Linked DNA regions of Acidicapsa ligni. The protein of the gene in region 2 binds, or shares a complex with, the protein of the main gene of each other region. Links are inferred from orthologs where the notes say so. Each region holds a gene or a part of one and is shown on either strand. Other genes may lie near its edges. The genes, in order: trxB and trxA.

Evidence for each region.
Region 1: the proteins of trxA (region 2) and trxB are in contact, whole or in part, in a crystal structure (PDB 1F6M), measured with the Escherichia coli proteins. The link is inferred for Acidicapsa ligni from one-to-one orthologs.

The regions. Positions count from the first base shown.
Region 1 is NZ_JAGSYG010000001.1:1,246,774-1,250,067, forward strand. Bases 7-2,978 are described here. They hold trxB (thioredoxin-disulfide reductase), read left to right. Parts: upstream 7-1,012; coding sequence 1,013-1,945; downstream 1,946-2,978. Other genes in these bases: OHL19_RS04945 (ABC transporter permease), read right to left, coding at 7-691; OHL19_RS04955 (DMT family protein), read right to left, coding at 1,965-2,294; OHL19_RS04960 (YggS family pyridoxal phosphate-dependent enzyme), read left to right, coding at 2,346-2,978. In the rest of the region: more of OHL19_RS04945, read right to left, coding at 1-6; more of OHL19_RS04960, read left to right, coding at 2,979-3,068; OHL19_RS04965 (DUF167 domain-containing protein), read left to right, coding at 3,065-3,294.
Region 2 is NZ_JAGSYG010000007.1:64,344-67,525, forward strand. Bases 86-2,945 are described here. They hold trxA (thioredoxin), read right to left. Parts: upstream 1,752-2,945; coding sequence 1,419-1,751; downstream 86-1,418. Other genes in these bases: OHL19_RS19925 (response regulator transcription factor), read right to left, coding at 86-330; lexA (transcriptional repressor LexA), read left to right, coding at 715-1,320; thrB (homoserine kinase), read right to left, coding at 2,093-2,945. In the rest of the region: more of OHL19_RS19925, read right to left, coding at 1-85; more of thrB, read right to left, coding at 2,946-2,998; thrC (threonine synthase), read right to left, coding at 3,001-3,182. UniProt on the Escherichia coli protein: Participates in various redox reactions through the reversible oxidation of its active center dithiol to a disulfide and catalyzes dithiol-disulfide exchange reactions.

The DNA.
Region 1 (3,294 bases), on a different replicon or contig from region 2:
CTGAGAGCATCGAGGTAAAGTACTCCATGGTAAAGATCGGATAGCCGGGATATTTTGCCCGTAGCGAATCAACCACCGATTGCGCATTACTCGGATCATCCAACCGAAGATAGATCTGGCTAAGTCGATGTGGGCTGCCTGTAGCGTCCTGCAGCGCTTTCAGCTTCACGCAGATTCGAGCAAGCTTGCCTGGTTCGTAAATGCCAGTAACGCGCCACGCATGAGCGATCAGATTGAGTGTGTCGCCAACGTGCAAATGCTTCTCTCTTGCATAAGGCTCGTCCACGATCACGTCCGTGTCTTGAACGGGCAGGCCACCTTCCAGAAATCGAAAACCGCCGCTCATCTTGGAGAACTGGTCCATATCCAACCCTGTAATTGAGTCGAACAACTCAAGTGGCTGGATGATCGTGCCGGTAGCGAGAACAACGTGGGGTTCTTTACTGAAAACGGCAGGCAGCTTGTCGCTCAAAGGGGAGGAGCTCAGGGAAGAGAGAATTGAGCTGCCCGGAGGCCGAACAAGGATATCCGCACCGGATCCGCGTGCGCGGCGGGCGGATTCGTGCAGTGTGCCATTACTGACGCCAACAAGCGTGAGGATCATTGTCACCTCTACCGCAATGGCGAAAATGCTCAATACCGTCCGAACAGGGCGATGAGCGAGATTTGCAAAAGTAAGCCTGTTAATCACGGAACTCAATTGTATCGGCTGAGGTATGGGAGTATGCAGGATCGCCTGGTCCAAGGATTGCCCGATCCAGCACAGATCTGGGAGTTTCGTAACCGCTTCGTTTAACCACCTCGTTCACCGGCCTCGCCCACCGGTCTAGCTCATCGGTCTTTGACGCGCAGCATGGGTCGAAACCATTTCTCCCGCATCAAACAGAAGCACACAGGCGAAATTAAGCCTCAGGCACAGGAGTTGAATAGGGCGATCAGCGTAACCTGTCCGATACAATCGACAGGTCAGCTCAATTCAAACAATTCTGCTCCAGGCATCAGGGAAAACAACATGGAAGAAATTCGCGATACAGTTATTTTGGGCTCAGGCTGCTCCGGCCTTACTGCCGCCATTTACAGCGCACGCGCTAACCTCAAGCCACTTGTCCTGGAGGGTCATGAGCCCGGCGGCCAACTCTCCATCACCACCATGGTTGAGAACTTTCCCGGCTGGCCAGACGGCATCCAAGGCCCGGAACTCATTGAAAACATGAAGAAACAGGCAGCTCGTTTCGGTGCTGAATTCAAGATGAGCCACCTTGTCTCGGTCGATCTGAACGTGCATCCCTTCCGCCTCAAGACTTCGAACGGCGAGATCGGCGCACGCACCCTGATCATCGCCTCGGGCGCCAGCGCTCGTTGGCTTGGTTTGCCCAGCGAACAGGCGCTCATCGGCCACGGCGTTTCCAGTTGCGCCACCTGTGACGGATTCTTCTTCAACGGCCACGATATTGCCGTGGTCGGCGGCGGCGATACGGCAATGGAAGAAGCGCTTTTCCTGACCCGTTTCGCAACCAAGGTATACCTGATCCACAGGCGTGAAAGCTTCCGCGCCTCCAAGGTCATGTTGGACCGGACGCTGTCGAACCCAAAGATCGTGATACTAACCAATACCGTCGTGGAAGAAGTGCTGGGCGTCGAAGAAAAATCGGTCAGGGGCCTGCACATCCGCAATGTCAAGACCAACGAAAAGAGCGTCCTGCCGGTTACCGGTTTCTTCCTCGGCATCGGTCATGAGCCCAACGCCAAGATGTTTCAAGGCCAGATCGATCTGGATGAAGATGGCTACATCCTCACCAAAGACAACGTCCACACCAAGATCCCTGGCGTCTATGCCTGCGGAGATGTGCAGGACCGCCGTTATCGCCAGGCGATCACCGCTGCCGGAACCGGCTGTATGGCCGCGCTCGAAGCCGAAAAGTTCCTCGAAGAACACGGCCACTGAGACAACGCCACGCAATACGTCACCACGGTTTGAAGACGAAGAAAGCGGCCGCCACGAGGCAAACTCCGGCGGCCGCATGATTCCAGCGAAGCTGCGTACCGAAGTACAGCATCGTGAACACGGCAAAGACACACAGCGTAATAATTTCCTGAATGACCTTTAACTGCACCGGGCTGAACCGCTCTGAGCCGATTCGATTGGCTGGCACCTGCAGGCAATACTCAAAGAAGGCGATGCCCCAGCTCACCAGGATCACCTTCCAAAGCGCATCCTGGCGATACTTCAGGTGCCCGTACCAGGCAAACGTCATGCAAATATTCGAGAGAATGAGCAAAATCACTGTCCACATATCAGCTAGGATAGGCCTTGACTGCGATGGGTTGTACGGGGAGCAATCTGCATGACCGAGCAGGCCGAAATCCGCAATAATCTGACGCGCCTTGAGGATTCCATTTCCGCTGCCTGCCGTGCCGCCAACCGGCCCCGTGCGGAGGTAGAACTGGTTGCAGTCTCTAAAACGCATCCAGCCGCAGCCATCGTTGAAGCCGTAGGCCTGAGGCTGCACATCTTCGGCGAAAATCGCGTTCAGGAGTTTGCAGCCAAGTCGGCCGAATTGCCGCCAGACGTGCGCCGCCAGATGCGCGTTCATCTCATCGGACACCTGCAATCGAACAAGGCTGCGAAGGCCGTAGAGGTCTTTGACGCCCTCGACACGCTGGATTCGTTGAAGCTGGCCGAACGCCTCAATGAAGCTGCCCTCTCGCTAGGGAAGCGTATGCCTGTATTGCTTGAAATCAAGCTGAGCCACGAAGAATCCAAGGCGGGCATTGTGCCCGATTCCGCCGAACTGGCCGAGCTTTTGGAACGCCTGCCGTCCCTGTCCAATCTTGATGCACAGGGCCTGATGACCATCGCCCCGCTGGACGTGCCGGAGGACGAAACCCGCGCTTGTTTCCGCAACCTGCGACTGCTCCGCGACCGCATCAGTGCCGCGCATCCCAGGCTGAATCTGCCCGTGCTTTCGATGGGCATGAGCGGCGACTTCGCGCTGGCCATTGCCGAGGGAGCAACACGCATTCGAGTCGGCACTGCGTTGTTTGGTCGCCGCGAATATCCGGCATGATTGGCCCTGCAATTCACAGCGTGATTCGCGAAACGGCAAACGGCTGCACAATCGCCGTCCGCGCTCAGCCCGGCGCAAAGAAAACTGCCATCCTCGGCATCTATGGTGAAGGCGAATCAGCCGCATTGAAGATTGCAGTTCAAGCCCCACCAATCGAAGGCCGCGCCAACGAAGCGCTGATCGCCTTCCTGGCCGGGACATTTTCAGTTCCAAAGTCGTCTATTCA
Region 2 (3,182 bases):
AGCCCGTAGTTCATGCAGGCTGAACGGCTTTACCATGAGGTCATCCGCTCCGAGATCGAGGCAGCGAATTCGTGTCTCTATTTCATCGCGCCCAGTGAGTATCAGCACCGGCAACTGCGAATCCGATAAGCGGATCTCAGCCAGAACCTGCTCTCCGTCCTTTACCGGCAGGTTCAAGTCCAGTATGGTCAGATCCGGCAAATCCTGATGAAACGCTGCCACCGCTTCTGCGCCATCAAAGGCGCAGCGAACTCTGTGCCCCTCGGATTCCATCCCTCGCGTAAGAAACATCCCTAAAGCCCGATCGTCTTCAGCAATCAACAACCGCATAGAATTTCTCCGTCCTACAGCTTGCGGTAGGCAAGACTTCGCCGCTCGCGTCATCTCGCGTGGTCTCACGTCGCCCCGCGTCTGTTTGTTCCTATCCGATCTCCCGCGCATTGTCGGAGATGGGGTTAGAGTCTGTTCTGGTGTGCTTGCTTCACGATCCTCTCCGGGTTGGAAACTTTCAAGAGAAATGCAAAATCCACGGATGGGACAATTCCGGGATTGGGAGGCGCTCATCAAAATTCCCAAAAGTGTCCTAATTCCTCACACACAGTCCCTCGGAACTTTGTCTTCACCAAGGAGGCATAAGAGAATCTAGATTTGGCTGGAGAAAGAACAGCGAAAATAGTTCTCGCAAATTCGCTTTTCATTCGCTATAATGCGCGCATGGCAGTTACACGCAGGCAAAAAGAAGTTCTCGATTTTCTGGAGTCGTTTGTCACCCGCAACGGCTATTCGCCTTCCTTCGAAGAGATCGCCAGAGGTCTCGAACTCAAGTCGCTGGCGACGGTGCATAAGCACATTTCCAACCTCGAAAAAAAGGGGTTACTCGATCGTGTCCACAACCGCAGCCGCTCGATCGACGTCGTGCCGGCAGGCACGCGCACGCGGACCAGCGAGCGTTTGCCTCTCATGGGGCGTATCGCCGCCGGTCTGCCTGTAGAAGCAGCCGAAAATACAGAAAGCATCTCGCTACACGATGTTGTCGGAAACAAGGATGTCTTCGCGCTTGAAGTTCGTGGCGACTCCATGCGCGATGAACACATCATCAGCGGTGATTATGTCCTGGTAGAACGCACTCGTACTGCCCGCCAGGGAGAGATCGTGGTCGCCCTCGTGCGCGGCTCAGAGACCACGCTCAAGCGCTTCTATCTCGAGGGCAGCCAGGTGCGCCTGCAGCCCGCCAATCTGGAAATGGAACCCATCATGATCCCTGCAGGCCAGGTTGCCATCCAGGGCCGTGTTCTCGGGGTTTTGCGCCGATATCGGTAGAAGGGCCATCTGTTGATCAATATTAAAATCCAAGACAAAAAGGCGGCCGGGCATAACGCCCGGCCGCTTTTTAAAATGCTTAAGTAGTTTCTGGAAACTTACGCCAGAATCTGATTGACCTTCGCTTCGATTACGTCTTTCGGCACGTACCCAACGATCTGATCAGCTACCTTGCCGCCCTTGAAGAACAGCAGTGCCGGAATTCCGCGGATACCGTACCGCGACGGCGTGGCGCCATTCTGGTCCACGTTGACCTTTGTGACCTTTAATTTGCCAGCATAAGCTGTGGCCAGTTCATCGACGATCGGTGCAATTGCCTTACATGGCCCACACCAGACTGCCCAAAAGTCAACCAGCACAGGCTGCTCCGATTGCAGCACTTCCTGATCGAACGTCGCATCACTTACTTCCAGAACTCCAATTCCTGCCATCATTCTCCTCGCGGTACTGACATCTCAGTGTAACCGCACCTACCACTCAATGAGATGCAGGATTGTGTCGGAAGTCGCAAAGTACCCGTACTAGCAATAAGGCTGGATAAATTAAATCGATTAAGAAAGCAATTTGAGGGCAAAAAATTAAAGCGCCCGGATCCCATAAAGGAATCACGGACGCTAGAGCAGCCCTCCCCCAGAACTGCCCACACGACGAATCTAGGGTTTTCGTTATAGAAAAGCAAGAAATCTTAGGTAATACAAAAACCAGTCACTAACGGGGGATATGATTCGCACTCCAATTACCTGCATTTACGCTGCAAAATCTCAGAAAAACTCTACTGATTCAGTGTTACTCCGCGGTGCTCAAAGCTCGTAACAAGGATTTCCGCGTCCGCATCGTCCCCTAGGGTCTCTAAAACCGCCGAGGTGGCGTCTACAACTGCATCCGGACCTGAAACGATCAGCAATACCGATGGACCCGCTCCACTCAGCGCTACGCCAAGAATGCCATGACTACCGGCAAGTGGCAGCAGACTCGGCAGCAGAGGACAAATCTCCATCCGATACGGCTGATGAACCCTGTCCGCCATTGCCGGACGCAGCAACTCCCCGCGCCCATGCGCAAACGCCAGCCCCAGCAGCGACGCCGCCTGAATATTAGCAACAGCGTCAGCCCGCGAATACTCTGCCGGCAGGACAGCCCTGGCCTTGCTCGTTGCCAGCGGTGTCGTCGGAATCACCACAAGAGCCCGCCAGTCCTGTGGAGGCTCAACCCGCGCCGCGTGGACAGTTCTTCCCTCGCATGCCGCAATCACCAGCCCGCCGAGCCAGCACGCGGCCGCATTATCCGGATGCCCTTCCTGCACACAAGCCTCGGCCAAAATCTGCGCCGAAGTCCACCCCAATCCGCCAAAGTGGACGGCCAGGGCAATGGCGGCCAGTCGTCCGGCAGCCGATGACCCGCAACCCATTCCCAGCGGAATCTGGTTATGCATCGTTACTGCAAGCGCTGGTGCCACAATGCCTTCCCGCTCCAACAACTCACAGTACGTAGTCAGAATGAGATTTCCATCCGTCACCGAGCAGAGATCTGCATTCCGTCCAGTCGCGATAATAGAAAAACTCTCAGCAACCTCAGCCTCAATCTCCAGGTGGAAATCAAGCGCCACAGCAGCCGTATCAAAAGCCGCGCCAAGATTCGCAGAAGTAGCAGGCAAACGCAGTCGAAATCCAGAACCCACGGCTAGCTCCACTTGCTCTGAATTTCTTCCAGTGCCTTTAGCACTGCCGCAGGCGTAGCCTCAACCTCAACGGCATTCCGGCGCAGCGCGACAATCTCCGGCAGTACCGGAGCAGTCTCAGACTCGGTCAACAGCGTTCCACGATGAAAATCGATCGTGTAATCCGCATCCTTCAAGGTGTGTC